Regions from separate parts of the Saccharococcus thermophilus genome, predicted to be linked through region 3. Evidence: riboswitches for the same ligand, from Rfam matches in the RefSeq annotation. Region 3 holds a riboswitch; each other region holds the start of a gene.

Region 1 (4,750 bases), 640 kb from region 3:
GAAAATCATCCTTTTTCAAATTTTGCCTAATTTAAGTTCGATCATTATCGTAAACTTAACATTAAACCTTGCCGGAAATATTGGAATTGAATCAGGCTTAAGCTATTTAGGCTTTGGATTGCCGGAAAGTACGCCAAGTCTAGGGACGCTTGTCAGCTATGCGATGAATCCGGATGTTTTGCAAAGCAAATGGTGGGTATGGTTACCAGCATCATTGCTTATTTTAGTAATGATGTTGTGCATAAATTTTATCGGCCAAGCGTTAAAACGCGCGGCCGATGCAAGACAACGATTAGGATAAAGGGGGAGAAAAAGTGAGGAAAAAGTGGCAATGGAGGTTTTTGGTGGTGCTCGTCGTTCTTTTGTTAGGATTAACGGCGTGCAACAGCAACTCCGCAAGCAACAACAAAGACAACAAGAATAAACAAACAGCGCAAAAGGAAGATATCGGAAAATTCCCAATGACCGTCAAAAATGACGGGAAAATCGTTGATGGTGTATTAAAATACGGATTAGTATCGGATACCCCATTTGAAGGAACATTGAGCTATGCGTTTTACGAAGGACAGCCAGACGCGGAGATTTTGCAATTTTTTGACGAATCACTTTTCCGTACAAATGGAGACTATGAAATTACGAACGATGGCGCGGCCACATACAAACTTTCCGCTGACAAAAAAACGATGACGATCAAAATTAAAGATAATGTAAAATGGCATGACGGTGAACCTGTCAAAGCGGAAGATTTAGAATATGCCTACTTAGTCATCGGCAATAAAGATTATACGGGCGTCCGCTACGGAGATGCGCTCATCCAGGATATCGTCGGCATGGACGAATACCATAGCGGAAAAGCGGACAAAATTTCAGGAATTAAAGTCATTGACGACAAAACATTAACCATTACATGGAAACATGCCAATCCATCTGTACTAACAGGCATTTGGGCATATCCGCTTCCGAAACATTATTTAAAAGATGTGCCGATTAAAGATTTGGCGAAATCGGATAAGATCCGCAAACATCCAATTGGCTTTGGTCCATTTAAAGTGAAAAAGATCGTTCCAGGCGAATCGGTTGAATTTGTTCGCAACGACGATTACTGGGCCGGAAAGCCGAACTTAAAAGGTGTTATCTTGAAGGTAGTCAGCCCGCAAGTTGTGCTGCAGGCGCTTAAAAAAGGAGAAATTGACATTGCCGAATTTCCAACTGACCAATATCTCAATGCGAAAGGAACAAAAAACCTTCAATTTATTGGAAAAGTCGATTTAGCTTACAACTATATTGGTTTTAAACTCGGGCACTGGGATGCGAAAAAACAAGAAAACGTGATGGATAATCCGAAATTCCAAAACAAAAAGCTTCGCCAGGCGATGGCATATGCGATTAATAACAAGGAAGTGGCAGACAGATTGTATCACGGTTTGCGTTTCCCGGCAACGACGCTTATTCCGCCATCCTTCCCAAGCTACCATGATAAAAATGAGAAAGGATACACATACGACCCAGAAAAAGCGAAAAAATTATTGGATGAAGCGGGATATAAAGATGTCGATGGCGACGGCTTCCGCGAAGATCCAAATGGCAAAAAATTCACCATTAATTTCCTCTCGATGAGCGGCGGGGATATTGCCGAACCATTAGCGAAATTTTACATGCAATGCTGGAAAAACGTCGGCTTGAATGTACAGCTGGTTGATGGCCGCTTGGCGGAATTCAACTCGTTCTATGATATGGTCGAAAAAGACGATCCGAAAGTCGATGTGTTCGCCGCGGCATGGTACACAGGAACCGATGTGGACCCATATGGATTATATGGCCGTAACGTTATGTTCAACTACTCTCGCTGGGTAAATGAGAAAAATGATGAACTGCTTGAAAAAGGTCATTCCGAGCAAGCATTTGATAAAGAATACCGCAAGAAAATTTACAACGAATGGCAAGAGTTAATGAATGAAGAAGTACCTGTCATCCCGACGCTATACCGCTCGATCATTTATGCGGTCAACAATCGTGTGAAAAACTTTACGGTTGACCCTAGTTCGAAATTGACATGGAAAGATGTCGGTGTCACTTCGGAGCAGCCGGAAGTAGCGCAATAATAAATCGGAAAGAAGGAGATTCCTTTGCTCTCCTTCTTTCCCTTATGAAAAAACAAAAAATCATTGTCATCATTGAGATACCGTGGTAAGATAGAGAAAAATTACATACAGTCTTATCAAGAGTGGACGAGAGATCGGGCTCGATGACTCCACAGCAACCTGCGTATTTCGCAAGGTGCTCCAACCCGCAAAGCGGTTTCGCTTTGGATGATAAGAACGGCCAAACCCCTTTCGCATCATTCATGGCGAAAGGGGTTTTTATGTACAAAACAAAGGAAGGAGGTGGGAACGCCGAGTGCGCGAAAATGATTTGATTCGCAGTTATATGGCGGCACACTTGAAAGCAGAATCGTTCGCTTCCCATGTCGCCCGGTGCATAAGAAAGCAGCTGTTGCAATTTGACAAAAAGACAGTGCTGCATTTTGACTGTTACGCGAATTTTTTTCATCTATATGGGCATACGCAAGGAAAGTCTTTTTATCTTATTTTGACGCTTGCGGAAGTGGAAGAATGGAAAGCCGCTGGTCCTTATGCGCTCGATCGCTATATTTTTAGCGAACTAGCGGAAAAAGGAATTTCGATCGTACATATGACTCCATATTTGCGGGCGGTATTTTCTCAATCTTGAAAATAATAAAAAAAGGGGAGAACTATGATGTCAGTGAAAAAATTCGAACATGTCGGCATTCAAGTAAAAGACATTGAAACATCGAAAAAGTTTTATCAAGAGGTAGTCGGTTTGGAATTGCTTAGCGAGATGACGCATACGAACGGCACGATGAAGCTGGCGTTTTTAGGATTGGATGGCTCGGTCATTGTCGAATTGATCGAAGGGTATAATCCGAATTTGCCGACGGAAGGAAAAGTGCATCACGTCGCCTTTACCGTTGAAGGAATTGAGCAAGAAAAAGAGCGGCTTCAATCGCTCGGTGTTCCGCTCGTCTGGGAAGATATTACGACGCTGCCAAACGGGGCGAAATATTTGTTTTTCCTTGGGCCGGATGGAGAATGGATCGAATTTTATGAACCAGCTAAGTAAAATGAAACCGCTCTGTTCCTAGTTGCGAACAGAGCGGTTTTTCCATGCCGTATCGGTAATGTATGGAAATTTGCGAAACACCCATTTCAAGACGTTCGGCACAACGATAATGACAAGCAATAGCCGCATAAACTGCAGCGAGCTGACGATGGCCGGGTCGCCGCCGACTGTCTGCGCCGTTAATACCATTTCCACTAGCCCGCCCGGTGCCAGGCTTAACAGCGCGGTCGACAGTGGAAGATCCGTTAATTTCGCAAATGCCCAGCCGCATCCGAATGATAAAGCAATTAATACTAGCGCAAGCAGGAAATATACCCAGCTAAATTTTCCGCCAAGCTTAATATCTTCTAACGTAATGCGGTTTCCCATGTTCATTCCAACGCTAATTTGTGCCAAAATAATCAACCATGAAGGCAGTGACGGCAAGTTTACTCCAGCCACATGCATAACTGCCGTTACGGCAAGCGGTCCGACGACGTATGCCGCCGGAATGACGTTTCGTAAAAGAAGCGCACCGAAAATGCTTAACAAAAACCAAGCGTAATGACCATCGGAAGAGGCAGCAGCCGCCTGAGCTGCGGAGCTTCCTGACGGCGCATGTCCGCTCAACCAATGGACAACGACCGTTGGCACAAGAAAAACGACCGTTAATAAACGAATCGTTTGAAAAATCGTTACTAGCGCTGTATTGGCATTGAACGATTCACTAGCGGCCACCATTTCCGACAATCCGCCAGGAACGGAGGCAAACACGCTTGTCACTTTATCCATATGCGTCCATTTCGTCACCGCGATGCTGTTCATAATATTGATGACAATCAGGGACACAGCGACAGCGAGAAACGGAACAATATATGGCGCAATTGTTAACAGTGTCTCTTTTGTAAACGACAGTCCAAAGTAGGTGCCTAAAACAATCAATCCGCTGTTGGATAACGCCTTTGGCGCCGCTACTTGGCGCTTGATGACCGTTTTCCAAACAAGCATTCCGGTAATGGCCCCGAGCATCCACGGAATCGGGGAATGGAGATGATAAAACAGCAAGCCGGTCAGTCCCGCGACGATATAGGTTTCTAACACTTTCATTGCTGCAGTCCTTTCCATTCTCTGTAAACCTATCACTATTGTAAAGGAAATTAAAAGGAAAAGGAAGTAATGTGCTCATTGTGATATACTGAAAAGGAAAGGGGAGGGAGAAATCATGGAAGAACAAGTAAAACACGCCATTCAAGACGAATATCCAGAGGAATTTGCCTGGTGCTACGGATGCGGCCGGATGAATGAGCACGGCCACCATTTCCGCACGGGATGGCAAGGGGAGAAAACGGTCACGATTTACACGCCGCGCCCTGAGCATATTGCCATTCCCGGCTTTGTGTATGGCGGATTGATCGCCTCGCTGATCGACTGCCACGGAACGGGTTCGGCCGCGCTGGCACTGCATCGCAAAAACGGCCATGAACCTGGTGACGGCGAGACTCCGCCGCGTTTTGTCACCGCTTCGCTGAAGGTGGAGTTTGTCAAGCCGACGCCGCACGGGGGGCCACTGAAAGCGGTGGGAACCGTCGAAGAAATTCATCCGAAAAAGTGGAAAGTAGATACGGAAGTA
Region 2 (4,750 bases), 280 kb from region 3:
TTCCGAGCGCGATAAGCTGTTTTTCTTTTTTCGTTAACGCACCTTCTTTAAAGCACGCTTCTGTGAAGGCATTAAAGCTGCCAGCAATGTCCGGCAGTTTTTGTGTAAACGTACCAATCCCCTCTTTATAATGGCGAAGAGCCGCTTCAACCGACGTATGTTGCTGCTGGTTCACTCCTCAACACCTCTTTCCATGTTATATCGGTGTTAGTATGCGTGAAGAAAAAGGAATTAAACCAAAGAATTTTAAATATAGACAAAATGGGAGGAAAACAATGGGAAAATGGATTCCCATGTTCCTCATGATAATAGTGATGGTCACGTTTTTCGTGTGTTGGGGATTAGCATGGTTGATCGGAGGAGGACCTGACGATTTCTTCGTTATCGGAATTGTCCTTTCCCTGCAATGTTCTTTAATCATTACGCTGTTGATCGCCATTCTCGAAAAGCTGCCAAAAAAGAAATAACAGAAGCGAATCGCTTCCGTTATTTTTATTGTGCCGCCGGAATGACAGCGCCATGATATTTTTTCTTAATAAAGTCTTGAATTTCTTTCGAGTGCAGCACTTCGACAAGCGTTTTAATTTCTTTGCGGTTTTCATCACCTTTGCGCACCGCAATAATATTGACATATGGGTTATTTTTCGGAGACTCGACAGCAATTGGGTCTTTGGCAGGATCTAAACCAGCATCTAGCGCATAGTTCGCGTTAATCACCACCGCATCGCCTTCGCCGTTTTTATAAATTTGCGGCAGCAATCCCGGATCCACATCGGTTTTAAATTTTAAATGTTTCGGATTCTCGACAATATCTTTCACCGTTGCTTTCGTTTTGTCCACGCCGTCTTTTAACTTAATCAATCCTTTTTCTTGCAGCATCGATAAAATGCGGCCATGGTCGGCAACCGAGTTGCTCATGATGATCGTTGCACCGTTTGGAAGTTCATCCAAGCTTTTATATTTTTTCGAGTAAATACCGATTGGCTCAATATGGACGCCGCCAGCGTTGACAAAATCATATCCGTATTCTTTTTTCTGTTCTTCTAAATACGGAATGTGTTGGAAATAGTTCGCGTCAATTTCTTTATCCGCCAACGCTTTGTTTGGCAATACATAATCTTGGAAAGTAATAATTTTCAAGTCAATGCCTTTTTCTTTTAAAATTGGTTTTGCTTTTTCTAAAATTTCCGCATGTGGCACATTGGAAGCTCCAACTACTAGCTTCGTCAATTTTCCATCTTTGTTGTCATTGGCGGCGTTGTTATTGCCTCCGCATGCTGCCAGCGCCAACACAAGCACCGCCGCAAATAAGGCACTAATCCATTTTTTCATATTGATTTTCCCCCTTTTTTATCGTTTATCTATTTTGGAAGTGACAAAGTCACCGATAAACTGAATGACAAAGACAATCACTAAAACTAAAACGGTAGCAACAAACGTGACATCATTATGATTGCGCTGGAATCCTTCCAAATAGGCTAAGTTTCCAAGACCGCCGGCACCGACAACCCCTGCCATCGCCGTATATCCCACTAAAGCAATCGCTGTTACGGTAATTCCGGACACAAGAGCAGGCAATGACTCCGGAAGAAGCACTTTCCAAATAATCGTTGCCGTTGATGCCCCCATCGCTTTTGCTGCTTCAATGACGCCTTTGTCAATTTCACGGAGCGCAATTTCTACCATTCTCGCGTAAAATGGCGCTGCTCCGATAATCAAAGCCGGCAATGCGGCGTTGGCGCCAAGAATCGTTCCGACAACGAATTTCGTAAACGGGATTAACAAAATAATTAGGATAATGAATGGGATGGAACGAAAGATGTTCACAAGAGCCGCGATGACCATATTTGCCAGACGGTTCTCCCACAGGTTTCCCTTTGACGTTAAAAATAAAAGCAATCCAAGAATCGTACCTAATATAAATGTTGCAACGACAGCAATTCCTGTCATATAAAGCGTTTCAACCGTAGCCGCCCAAATCATATCCCACTGTACATTCGGTAAGAGGCTAGCGAGCATTCGAGATCACCTCCACCGCCACTTGCTGCTTTCGAATGTAATCGATCGCGCGGGCAATTTCCTCTTTCTCTCCATCCATATGAACGAATAAGACACCATAAGAACCTTGATGGGTTTGCGAAATTTTCCCTTGCAAAATATTCGCATCGACGTGGAACTGGCGAACGACATTGGCGATGAGCGGCTGTTCGGCAGCTTCTCCGACAAACGTCAATTGGATAACCGTTCCGTTTGGGTATTTATCGAGCAGATGGATAATCGTTTCTTTTGTTTCCTCCGGTTCGATAACTTGTTGAACAAATCGTTTCGTAATCGCTTGTTTTGGTTGCCGAAATACTTGCAGCACTTCGCCTTGTTCGACAATTTTTCCGTTTTCCATCACCGCGACGCGGTCGCAAATTTTGCGAATCACATGCATCTCATGAGTAATTAATACAATCGTTAACCCTAGGCGTTTATTAATATCTACTAAAAGGTCCAAAATAGAATCGGTTGTTTGCGGATCTAACGCAGATGTCGCTTCATCGCATAATAACACTTTTGGATTATTTGCTAAAGCGCGCGCGATGCCAACACGCTGCTTTTGCCCGCCGCTCAGCTGCGACGGATAAGCGTGTTCTCTTCCTTGCAGCCCGACAAGCTGAATGAGCTCATCAACCCGCTTTTTCCGCTTTTCTTTCGGAATGCCGGCGATTTCCAACGGAAACGCGATATTTTCATGAACGGTTCTTGACCATAGCAAATTAAAATGCTGGAAAACCATTCCGATTTCTTGACGAGCCTTTCGCAATTCTTTTCCTTTAATATTAGCCATATCCCGTCCGGCGACAATGACTTTGCCGCTTGTCGGTTTTTCCAATCCGTTAAGAAGACGAATAAGCGAGCTTTTTCCCGCACCGCTATATCCGATAATTCCAAAAATTTCGCCTTCCTTAATTTGTAAAGAAACATGATCGACCGCAGTGACCGACCCGTTTGCCGCTTCATATATTTTTGTCACATCTTCCAATGTAATCATGCACATTTTCACCTTCCTTCATTTAGCAGGGCGGCTCATTCCAAAAAGAAAACCTTTCTGCTCGAGGAGAACAGAAAGGTAATCATTACCATTCCGTCTCTTATCTCTCAAAGCAGACGCTTTGTGTGAATTGGCACCATTTCAGCGTACGCGCTGACGGTTGCCGGGTTTCATTGGGCACATCCCTCCACCTCTCTTGATAAGAGCACATCACCACATTATTCAATTGCCAATCCTCAATGAATTACAAGTGTGATTGTATCACCCTATGTCGAAGCATGTCAATAAAAAATTTTCACGTCCATATTTCGGCAATCTTCTTTTTATAATGAAACGGAAATATTGGAAGTAATCCCTGTCGCAGCGGCAATGGCCTGCTCTAAATCTTCGATTAAGTCATTGATGTTTTCAATACCGACCGATAAGCGAACTAAATCCTCCGTCACTCCGGATGACTTGAGTTCTTCTTCATTTAGCTGCTGATGCGTCGTGCTTGCGAGAGTTTTTTCTACACCTTCGTGTAAACATTCGCTCTTGTTCTGCACGGCTTTCATGGACAAACGTCCTGTTAGTGTCGCTTCATCCAATGACTTCAATCACAAGTTCCATTTTTCTGAATATTTTAACACTGTTTATTGCACTTGTCAATTCTTTTTCACCGAAAAACAAGCCGGCAATCATTTAGCAAACGTAACGGTATGGCTTGGCTAAGTGAAGCAATGACTCAAGCAATAACATATGCCGAAAACTTCCCGAAATATGTAATTCCCGCAAACGAATTTGTTGCTGTAATTTTAACCTTCCGTTTAATAGAGATTCCAATACCTCTTTTGATCCGCGCACCGTTAATACCCGCCGCTCGTCTACTTCCACCGCTGGGCTGATTCGATGTTTGGAAATCGCTACGACTGCTGTTTCCGTTTCACACTCAAAGCGAATGTACAGTTCTTCCTCTGGTAAAATCGGCAATAGATGATTTAATGTTTGCATTCGTTCGGCAAGCTGTTTGACTAGTTCACGCATATTCATATTCCCCTCTCCCCCAGTTCTCTGCTGTTTCATTTATTTCCATATCCAACGGGAAGAATCCTTTACAAAAATCTCGACAAATAATCCGGGAAAAAGCAAAATTCTTGTCATTTCCCAAGAAATATGTCAAATGAAGTCAAAATAACGGTTGTTTACAACAAGAATCACGGAGGGAAGAGGAAATTCGTGCGAAAAGCGTTTCACCATTAGTCTCTCTTTCGATAATCATTTGGCAGCATCTCTTTGATGGTTTCATATAAATAAGGAACAGAATGAAACGCATACCACTTTTTAATGATATTGCCATGTTGAAATAAAAGAAGGCATGGAACACTTTCGATTTTCCATGCAGCCGCTCGCTTCGGTATATAATTAATATCCGTCTGGTAAAACGGAAGTAACGGAAACAATTCCTCGACTACTTCCAGCATTCGTTTGGCAAGCTGGCAAGTGCCGCACATCGGCGTATATAAATAAAGGCAAACAATCTCTTCGCTGCGAATGACCTCATCGATTTCGATCGGCTCTATTTTTTTCATTGCCTACTCACCTTTTCAATAAATAATTCATATGCACATCAAAATTCGCGCGCAATAATACTTGCGCAACATGCCAATTTGGCGCTGCCGCCACTTCGCGGTAAGCACGATCGATATAAATATGCTCCGCTTCCGGAAACTCGCG
Region 3 (4,750 bases):
GGTGCACCACTTCTTTACGATGGGTGCAGGCCCAGCGGTAAACTCGTTTTTCTCGATTACAACGATGGCGATTGCGATTCCGACTGGGGTAAAAGTGTTCAACTGGCTATTTACACTGCGCAAAGGAAGAATTCGTTTTACGACAGCGATGCTTTGGGCGTTAGCGTTTATTCCAAACTTCGTCATTGGCGGGGTTACTGGCGTCATGCTCGCCATGGCAGCGGCGGACTATCAATATCATAATAGTTATTTCTTAGTTGCCCATTTCCATTATGTATTAATTGCTGGTACGGTGTTTGCTTGTTTTGCTGGGCTTCATTATTGGTATCCGAAAATGTTTGGTCATCTATTAAATGAACGTTTAGGAAAATGGACGTTCTGGCTCTTTATGATTGGATTTAACGTTTGCTTCTTTCCAATGTATTTCTTAGGATTAATGGGAATGACGCGACGCATGTACACGTACTCTGCCGGACTTGGCTGGACGCCGCTGAACGTTGTCGCGACGATTGGCGCGGCGCTGATGGGTATCGGCTTTATCATGCTTTGCTATAACATTTATTACAGCGCGCGGTACGGCGAGCGCGACATGACCGGAGACCCGTGGGACGGACGCACGCTCGAGTGGGCGACTGCTTCACCGCCAGCGCACTACAATTTCCCAATCACTCCGGAAGTAACGGATTTGGACGCTTATTGGGTGATGAAGAAAAACGGCAACGGATTTGAAGTAAAAGAAGAACAATTAAAGCCGATTCATATGCCAAGCAACTCAGGCCGCCCGTTCTTGATTTCGATTGCGTTTTTCTTCGCGGGCTTTGGTCTTGTCTTTAAATGGTTTACGCTGGCGATTATCGCTGCGATCTTCATTATTCTCGGTTTAATTCTCCGTTCGTTTGACGATGATGACGGCTATTACATTAGCGTGGACGAGATTAAACGCACGGAGCGTTTGGCACGGAAGGGGGCGTAACGGATGGCAGAAGCAGCTCACCGATATGATGAAACGATGCCGCTCGAGTATCGGACGGAAGAAAGCCGTTTAAATATTTTAGGATTTTGGATTTTCCTTGGCGCCGAGGTCGCGTTGTTTGCGACCTTGTTCGCCACCTATCTTGTTTTATTTCAGCGTACGGGAAGCGGCCCGACCGCGAAAGACCTATTTGAGGTAAAAGATGTTTTAATCGAAACGTTGCTTCTATTAACAAGCAGCTTTACGTGCGGACTCGCCATTTTTGAAATGCGCCGCGGCCGCATGAGCGGGCTGTTGGCATGGCTGTTGGTGACGCTTCTTTTAGGCGCAGGGTTTATTACCTTTGAAATTCGCGAATTTATTCATTATGTCCATGAAGGGGCAACGATACAGACAAGCGCGTTTCTCTCTAGCTTTTTCGTGCTTGTCGGAACGCACGGGGCGCACGTCAGCCTTGGGATTGGCTGGATGATTTTAATTATCATTCAGCTGCTGCAGCGCGGATTTACGCCGCGGACGGCAAGAAAAGTGTTTATCGTCAGCTTGTATTGGCACTTCCTTGACGTCGTGTGGATTTTTATCTTTACATTAGTTTATTTGACCGGGATGGTGATCTAGGATGGGTGCAAACAATCACCATGAATCATTTCCTTGGAAACATATCATTGGATTTATTCTCTCGCTTGTGCTGACGTTCGCTGCGCTTTGGGTCGCGCTATCTTCGGGATTAACGGTGAAGGCGATTATTGGCGTCATCGTCATTTTTGCGATCATTCAAGCAAGCTTGCAGCTATTTATGTTTATGCATATGACGGAAAGCGACAGCGGCAAAATTCAAACGATCAATATGGCGTATGCCTTTTTTATTGCGATAGTGGTTGTTGCCGGGTCGGTTTGGACGATGTCATTCGTATTGTAATGCGGAATCGCTGGCTCTCTCTATGTAGGAGAGCCAGCTTTTTTATATATTGACGGCAAATATAACGCTATGATAGGATAAAAGAAATCCAAGAAAGAAGATAAAATAAAGCGGAAAAAACGGAGATTAAACGAAATAGTAAATCTTATCCAGAGAGGTAGAGGGACTGGCCCGATGAAGCCCAGCAGCCCCTGATGTTCGTCAGAAAGGTGCTAATTCCAGCAGAACGGTTGGTTCTGGAGGATAAGATGAAGCAAAAACTTCTTCTTATCGAAGAAGTTTTTTATTTTTCCGGTTCATGGGGGAGGAGAGGAGCAAGATGAGATACGGGTTTTGGCTGCCGATTTTCGGAGGATGGCTGCGCAATGTTGATGATGAAATGATGCCGGCGACGTTTGAATATGCCAAAACGGTGGCGCAAAAAGCGGAACAATGGGGATATAGCACGACATTAGTCGCCGAGCTGTATTTAAATGATATAAAAGGACCGGAGAGCGATTCGCTGGAAGCATGGTCGACCGCGGCGGCGCTGGCGGCGGTGACAGAAAAATTGGAAATTATGGCGGCAGTCCGTCCCGGTTTCCATAATCCGGCTGTTACGGCGAAAATGGCGGCCAATATTGACCACATCAGCAACGGCCGCTTCACGCTGAATGTCGTATCAGCATGGTGGGAAGAAGAAGCACGTCAATATGGCGGCATTTTTACCGAACATGATGAGCGCTATGACCGCACGGAAGAATTCGTTCAAGTGTTAAAAGGGATGTGGACGAACGATGTATTTGATTTCCGGGGAAAATTTTATGAAGTAAAAGGTGCCCATTTAGCACCGAAACCAGTACAAAAGCCGTATCCGGTTTTGTACGCCGGCGGCGAGAGCGAACGGGGAAAACAAGCGATTGTGGAGCATTGCGATGCGTATGTGATGCATGGCGGAACAGTCGAAGAAATCGCCCGCAAAGTTGCTGATATGAAGCAGCGACGCAAACAGGCGGGAAAAGAGCCGTTTCGCTCGTTTGGCATGGCGGCGTTTGTCATTTGCCGCGACAGCGAGGAGGAAGCGCAGGCGGAATTAAAGCGCATTACCGACGTCAAATTATCGAGCGGCTATGCAGGATATAAGGATTTCGTCAATAAATCCCAGCTTGAGTTGCAGTTAAAATTGCAAGACTATTCCGTATCGAATCGTGGACTGCGGCCAAACTTCATCGGCACGCCGGAGCAAATTGCCGATCGCATTTTGGCGTATGAAGCTGCAGGGGTTGATTTATTATTATTACAATTTTCTCCGCAATTGGAGGAAATGGAGCAGTTTGCCAAACAAGTAATGCCGCTTGTCGAGGAGCGACGGAATTCGCTTGCGGCAAAAGGGGGAAAATAAGATGAGCAAAATTTACATTATTCATGAAAATAGCGAATGGACCGTGCATTTAACGCGGCGGTTGGATGAACTTGGTCTGCCTTATGAAGAATGGTTTTTAGACAAGGGGACGATCGATTTATCGGCGACGCCGCCGGAAGGGGTATTTTACAACCGGATGAGCGCCTCTTCCCATACGCGGGGGCATCGTTTTGCTCCGGAATTCACGGAAGCGGTGCTCGCCTGGCTCGAGCGCCATGGGCGCCGGGTGTTTAACGGAAGCAGGGCGCTGCGTTTAGAAGTGAGCAAAGTAAATCAATATACGGCGTTAAATGCGCATGGAATCCGCACGCCGAAAACGATTGCCGCCGTCGGCAAGGAACAAATTATGGAAGCGGCGAAACAGCTTGGCGCGCCTTCGTTCATTACGAAACATAACCGCGCTGGAAAAGGGCTTGGTGTGCAGCTGTTCCATTCCATTGAAGCGCTTGGGCAGTATCTCGAAAGCCCTGCTTTTGAGGATTCGGTCGACGGCATTACACTGGTGCAAGAATATATTCAAGCGCCGGAGCCGTTCATCACCCGTTGTGAATTTGTCGGCGGAAAATTCATGTACGCCGTGCGCGTAGACACATCGGAGGGGTTTGAACTTTGCCCGGCGGATGCTTGCCAAATCGGCGATTTGTTCTGTCCAGTCGGTGAAACGGCAATGCGTCCGAAATTTGAAATTATAGACGGCTTTTCCGATCCGATACTTGAGAAATATGAGCAGTTTTTGCGCGCCAATGATATTCACATCGCCGGCATCGAGTTTATTCGCGATCAAAACGGCACGATTTTTACTTATGATGTCAACACCAATACGAATTACAACTCGGAGGCGGAGGCGCGCGCCGGCAAGTTTGGCATGTTAGAGGTGGCCAAGTTTTTAGGCGAGGAATTAAAGCGGATTCAAACCGCTTCGGTATAAATAATAAATATAGCCCTGGTTTCCAGCCTTTTGCAGGCGCAAAAACCAGGGCTATGTGTTTGCGCATGGAAGCAGCGTGCCAGCGCCTTTGCTGCTGTGGTCCATAAAAAACCTTGTCGCTTCATTGCGGCAACAAGGCAAATACGAGGTTACAGCACCTTCGACAAAAACGATTTTGTCCGTTCATGTTTTGGATTATCAAAAATTTCACTCGGCGTACCTTCTTCGACGATGTAGCCGCCATCCATAAACAGGACGCGGTCGCCGACTTCACGGGCAAAGCCCATTTCGTGTGTCACGACAACCATGGTCATTCCTTCGTTTGCGAGCTGTTTCATGACGGCCAGCACTTCTCCGACCATTTCTGGGTCTAAGGCGGATGTCGGCTCGTCAAACAGCATCACTTTCGGTTCCATCGCCAAGGCGCGAGCGATCGCGACGCGCTGCGCCTGTCCGCCCGATAGCGAATCCGGGTAGACGTTTGCCTTTTCTTGCAGTCCGACTTTTTTAAGCAGCTCCATTGCTTTT
Region 4 (4,750 bases), 2.4 Mb from region 3:
CGTGATGGAGGCCGCTAAAGCGATTCTCGATGGAGATGCCATGGTCATGTTCGAGGCGGAGACGTTTTGTGCGGTGGCATATAATAGCGCTGGATGATGCAGCTGCTCGGCCATCGTGCTTTGAAAATGGGAAAACATGGCGTTCGCCGCGCTGTTGCTGCCACTCATGAATCCGCCGATCGCGCCGATGAGCGGAGAGGCGATGATAAACCACGAACCTACTAACGCGGCAATATGGGCGGCCAGGAAATGAGTCATTCCCGATCCTTCCATCACGCTCGACATTGCGATAAAGCCCATCGTCGCCATTCCCGCTGGATACACTTGCCTCAACGTTTTCTTGATGCAGACTGCCAACCGCGCAACATTGATTTGATATAGCCACACTGCTATGAGCGAAGCAATAAACAAGGCAAATCCAGGACTATACAAAAGCTCCAGATGAAAACGATATTCCGGCAATTGAATAACTAGCGCATCCGTAACAATCCGCTTGCACGCAGCAGAAAAATGAGAAACAAATATATACACTGTCAAAACAGCGTACGGTACTACCGCCTTATAAAAGTTTCCTTTCAACATCTGTACATGGCTCGCAAAAGTCTCGATCTCCCTGTTGCTTATAAACGACTTTAATTTCCAATAGGCAATGAGCACACAACCAGCGGCACCCCCTGCCAATACACCAGCCAGCTCTGTAGATACATACGCGCTTGTCGCCCATGTAACGAGCGATAACACAGAAGAAACGAGAAAAATGGAATCGAGATGCTGTTTGACCGACTTTTTTCCGCCGCTAACCGCCACGACAATGAATGTATAAAATATATAAAGCGGGATGCTTGCCATCGCGCTATACTCCCCCAGTTGATGCAATGGAACTCGAGACAACTCCGCATTAATGACCGTACCGATGGCAAGCGCTCCCCACGGCACAGCCGACTGCGTCAATAACGATAACATCATTGTCTTCTTCGCTGAAAATCCGAGCGAAAGATATAATGGGGCAGCGATCACGACAGCAATGCCAAATCCGCTGACCGCTTCCAGGAAAGGACCTAAAGCGGCAGAAATAAGCAGTCCTTGCTCTGCCGGTGAATGGCAAAAGCGGAATAAACCATAAGCAATAATATTCATCGCTCCGCTTTCATTCAGCAAGTTGTACAAAAGCAGCCCAAACACTAATACATAAATGACCGTCACCGACAACAACATTCCGTGAATCGAGGAATGAAGCAAATCCTGCACCGACGCATCAAAAGAAAAAAAGGCCAATGCGAAAGCCAATCCATACGAACAGACAGCGGTATACAGCGCCGGCATTTTCAGCCAAACCAAGCAAATGAGAGCGAATAAAATAGGCAATCCTGCTAATAAGAAATGAATCGCATCATGCATAAAACATCCCCCTCTCCCCTTTTATCCACTATAGTGGATATATATAATTATTCTCTACAAAAAACTGTAAGTCAAGACAAAATTTCCACTATAGTGTAATATATGAAGAAAGGAGGAAGACAGTCATGAATTTTGGAAAAAACGTACGAGAAGCTAGAAAGCGTAAATCTCTTTCGCTACAGGCGTTATCAGAGCGCTGCGGAGTTAGCCGCTCCATGCTGTCGCAAATCGAGAGAGGAGAAAAAAACCCGACCATTCAGGTAGCTTGCCAGATCGCTGAAGGGTTAGATATGACTCTTTCACAATTATTAGGGGAAGATGATCAAAGCGAAGTCATTATCATTAGAAAAGATGAGCGATACGTATATAAAGACGAACGGAGCGGCTTTGAACGCCATCTTTTGTCCCCTTCTTTTCCGTCAAAAGGGATTGAGTTTGTTTTCAACCGGATCCCGCCAAAACAAGAGTCGGGTGTTTTTCCAAAGCATAAAAAAGGAGTAAAAGAGTATATCTCTGTAGCTAAAGGAAAGTTAAGAGTCGTGCTGGGAACCCAATCATATGACTTGGAAGAAGGAGATTCGATATACTACGAAGCCGATATAGAACATCGTTTCATCAATATCGGGGAGGAAGAATGCCACTACTACCTAGTCATTGATTCCAATTATATACATTCACTATAGTGAACAACACTGCTTTTTAACATGTCCACCGAGAAGTCTCCCACCTCTAAACAGAGTGTAGGTGGGAGAGGTTCATGCATTAATGCTTTTTTCTATTGAGGATGGAATATTTTCTTGAAAACGATTTTATTATATTGAATATTTTCAGAAAATGCTTTACATTATATATTAACTATAAACGTTTGGCTACAACTTCATAGCGAATTTCTTATCAAGAGAGGGGGAGGGACTGGCCCGGTGAACCCTCAGCAACCTGACGGATGTCAAGGTGCTAAATCCAGACAGGCAAAACGCCTGGAAGATAAGAAGAGACGATACATAAAAAGTCTTCTTCTTATAGAAGGCTTTTTTCTTTTACCATTTTCATAGAACGGGGGAATGAGCGTGGGGCTTTTGCAAGACTTAAAAGAACGCATCCTTATCGCCGATGGCGCGATGGGAACGCTATTATACTCGCACGGCGTCGACCGATGTTTTGAAGAACTAAACTTATCGAAACCGGAAGACATCCTTCATATTCATGAAGCATATATCGCCGCGGGTGCCGAGGTCATTCAAACGAATACATACGGCGCCAACTACGTCAAACTCGCCCGCTATGGACTCGAAGACGAAGTGCCGGCGATAAACCGCGCGGCGGCAAGGCTCGCCAAACAGGCGGCGGGAAATAAAGCCTACGTGCTTGGAACGATCGGCGGATTGCGCAGCATCAATAAAAGCGCCGTTTCCATCGAAGAGGTAAAGCGGACGTTTCGCGAGCAATTGTTTGTGCTGTTAAATGAAGACGTCGACGGCTTGTTGCTCGAGACGTATTACGATTTAGAAGAATTAGAGACGGTTCTTGCGATCGCGCGCAAAGAAACGGATAAACCGATTATCGCGCACGTCTCCCTCCACGAAGTCGGCGTTTTGCAAGACGGCACTCCGCTTGCTGAAGCGTTGGCGCGCTTGGAGCAGCTGGGAGCCGATGTCGTCGGGCTGAACTGCCGCCTCGGCCCGTACCATATGATCCGCTCGCTGGAGGAAGTGCCGCTGCCAAACAGAGCGTTTCTTTCCGCGTATCCGAACGCGAGCCTGCCGGATTATCGCGACGGACGGCTTGTCTATGAAACAAACACCGATTATTTTAAAGAAACAGCGCTCGCCTTCCGTGAGCAAGGCGTGCGCCTGATTGGCGGCTGCTGCGGCACGACGCCGAAACATATCGAAGCGATGGCGGGCGCCTTAACCGATCGGACGCCGGTGCAAACGAAAACGGTGAAGCGGCGCCATATTTCCATTTCCCTTCAATCGAACGAACCAAATGCCGTCCCGCCGCTGCAAGACATCGTACGCAAGCGGCGTTCGGTAATCGTCGAGCTCGATCCGCCGAAAAAATTAGGAATCGCCAAATTTTTAGAAGGTGCCAAAGCGCTGAAAGAAGCGAATATTGATGCGCTGACACTGGCTGACAACTCGCTGGCTACACCACGGATCAGCAACATGGCGCTCGGCTCCATCGTCAAAGAGCATCTTGGCATCCGCCCGCTTATTCATATCACCTGCCGCGACCGCAACTTGATCGGGCTGCAGTCGCACCTGATGGGCTTGCATACGCTTGGCATCACCGATGTGCTCGCCATTACCGGCGATCCATCGAAAATCGGCGATTTTCCTGGAGCGACATCGGTCTACGACTTATCGTCTTTTGACTTGATTCGGCTCATTCGCCAGTTTAATGAAGGGCTGTCGTATTCAGGAAAACCGCTCGGTCAAAAAACGAATTTTTCGATCGCCGCGGCCTTTAACCCGAACGTCCGCCATTTGGATAAGGCCGTAGAACGCTTAGAGAAAAAAATTCAATGCGGCGCCCACTATTTTATTACCCAGCCGCTTTATTCCGAACGGCAAATCGAGGAAGTGTACGAAGCGACGAAGCATCTTGAGACGCCGATTTACATCGGCATTATGCCGCTAGTGAGCGCGCGCAACGCCGATTTCCTTCACCATGAAGTGCCGGGCATCACGCTGTCGGAAGAAATCCGCTTGCGCATGGCGGCATGCGCCAACGACCCGGTACAATCGGCTCGCGAAGGAATTGCGATCGCCAAATCGCTCATTGACGCCGCTTTTGACTTATTTAACGGCATCTACCTCATTACGCCGTTTTTACGCTATGAAATGACGGCCGAACTCGTCCGCTATATTCACGAAAAAGAAAAAGCCGCGCAAGAAAGGAAGGTGCTCCATGGCTAACGCAACACTCGAGCAACAGCTTAAAAAAAAGATTCTCGTCATTGACGGCGCAATGGGAACGATGATTCAAAGCGCAAAGCTCTCGTCCGATGATTTCGGCGGCGAACCATACGAAGGATGCAACGAATATTTGACGCTCACCGCCCCTCATGTGATCGAGCGCATTCATGAAGCGTACTTGCAGGCTGGAGCGGATATTATCGAAACAAACACGTTCGGTGCGACAAGCATCGTGTTGGATGAATATCAGCTTGGCCATTTAGCGCTCGAATTAAATATCGAAGCGGCTAGGCTTGCCCGCAAAGCCGCCGATGCCTACTCGACTCCCGAATGGCCGCGCTTTGTCGCCGGTTCGATGGGGCCGACGACAAAAACGTTGTCCGTCACCGGCGGTGTGACGTTTGAACAATTAGTCGCCGCCTATGAAGAACAAG

Evidence for each region. Region 3 has a riboswitch for S-adenosylmethionine ahead of BDD39_RS01620 (LLM class flavin-dependent oxidoreductase). Riboswitches for the same ligand answer to the same signal wherever they lie in the genome.
Region 1: another riboswitch for S-adenosylmethionine. It lies ahead of BDD39_RS04870 (hypothetical protein); the one in region 3 lies ahead of BDD39_RS01620 (LLM class flavin-dependent oxidoreductase).
Region 2: another riboswitch for S-adenosylmethionine. It lies ahead of BDD39_RS03020 (methionine ABC transporter ATP-binding protein); the one in region 3 lies ahead of BDD39_RS01620 (LLM class flavin-dependent oxidoreductase).
Region 4: another riboswitch for S-adenosylmethionine. It lies ahead of BDD39_RS13800 (bifunctional homocysteine S-methyltransferase/methylenetetrahydrofolate reductase); the one in region 3 lies ahead of BDD39_RS01620 (LLM class flavin-dependent oxidoreductase).

Annotation. Positions count from the first base shown of each region.
Region 1 is NZ_JAASRS010000001.1:927,877-932,626, forward strand. It holds gene BDD39_RS04860 (ABC transporter permease) at 1-301, shown strand, start outside; gene opp4A (oligopeptide ABC transporter substrate-binding protein) at 315-2,102, shown strand; SAM riboswitch class I at 2,213-2,319, shown strand; gene BDD39_RS04870 (hypothetical protein) at 2,398-2,730, shown strand; gene BDD39_RS04875 (VOC family protein) at 2,758-3,141, shown strand; gene BDD39_RS04880 (AbrB family transcriptional regulator) at 3,160-4,227, opposite strand; gene BDD39_RS04885 (PaaI family thioesterase) at 4,343-4,750, shown strand, end outside.
Region 2 is NZ_JAASRS010000001.1:561,797-566,546, reverse strand. It holds gene BDD39_RS03040 (carboxymuconolactone decarboxylase family protein) at 1-175, opposite strand, end outside; gene BDD39_RS03035 (hypothetical protein) at 276-467, shown strand; gene BDD39_RS03030 (MetQ/NlpA family ABC transporter substrate-binding protein) at 493-1,332, opposite strand; gene BDD39_RS03025 (methionine ABC transporter permease) at 1,351-2,019, opposite strand; gene BDD39_RS03020 (methionine ABC transporter ATP-binding protein) at 2,009-3,037, opposite strand; SAM riboswitch class I at 3,135-3,243, opposite strand; partial or broken gene BDD39_RS03015 (PLP-dependent transferase) at 3,361-3,534, opposite strand; gene BDD39_RS03010 (SCP2 sterol-binding domain-containing protein) at 3,719-4,066, opposite strand; gene BDD39_RS03005 (thioredoxin family protein) at 4,273-4,605, opposite strand; gene BDD39_RS03000 (toprim domain-containing protein) at 4,613-4,750, opposite strand, start outside.
Region 3 is NZ_JAASRS010000001.1:286,523-291,272, forward strand. It holds gene qoxB (cytochrome aa3 quinol oxidase subunit I) at 1-973, shown strand, start outside; gene qoxC (cytochrome aa3 quinol oxidase subunit III) at 977-1,591, shown strand; gene qoxD (cytochrome aa3 quinol oxidase subunit IV) at 1,593-1,892, shown strand; SAM riboswitch class I at 2,035-2,142, shown strand; gene BDD39_RS01620 (LLM class flavin-dependent oxidoreductase) at 2,212-3,273, shown strand; gene BDD39_RS01625 (ATP-grasp domain-containing protein) at 3,275-4,222, shown strand; gene BDD39_RS01630 (amino acid ABC transporter ATP-binding protein) at 4,372-4,750, opposite strand, start outside.
Region 4 is NZ_JAASRS010000001.1:2,652,672-2,657,421, forward strand. It holds gene BDD39_RS13790 (L-lactate permease) at 1-1,398, opposite strand, end outside; gene BDD39_RS13795 (helix-turn-helix domain-containing protein) at 1,524-2,081, shown strand; SAM riboswitch class I at 2,287-2,389, shown strand; gene BDD39_RS13800 (bifunctional homocysteine S-methyltransferase/methylenetetrahydrofolate reductase) at 2,466-4,316, shown strand; gene metH (methionine synthase) at 4,309-4,750, shown strand, end outside.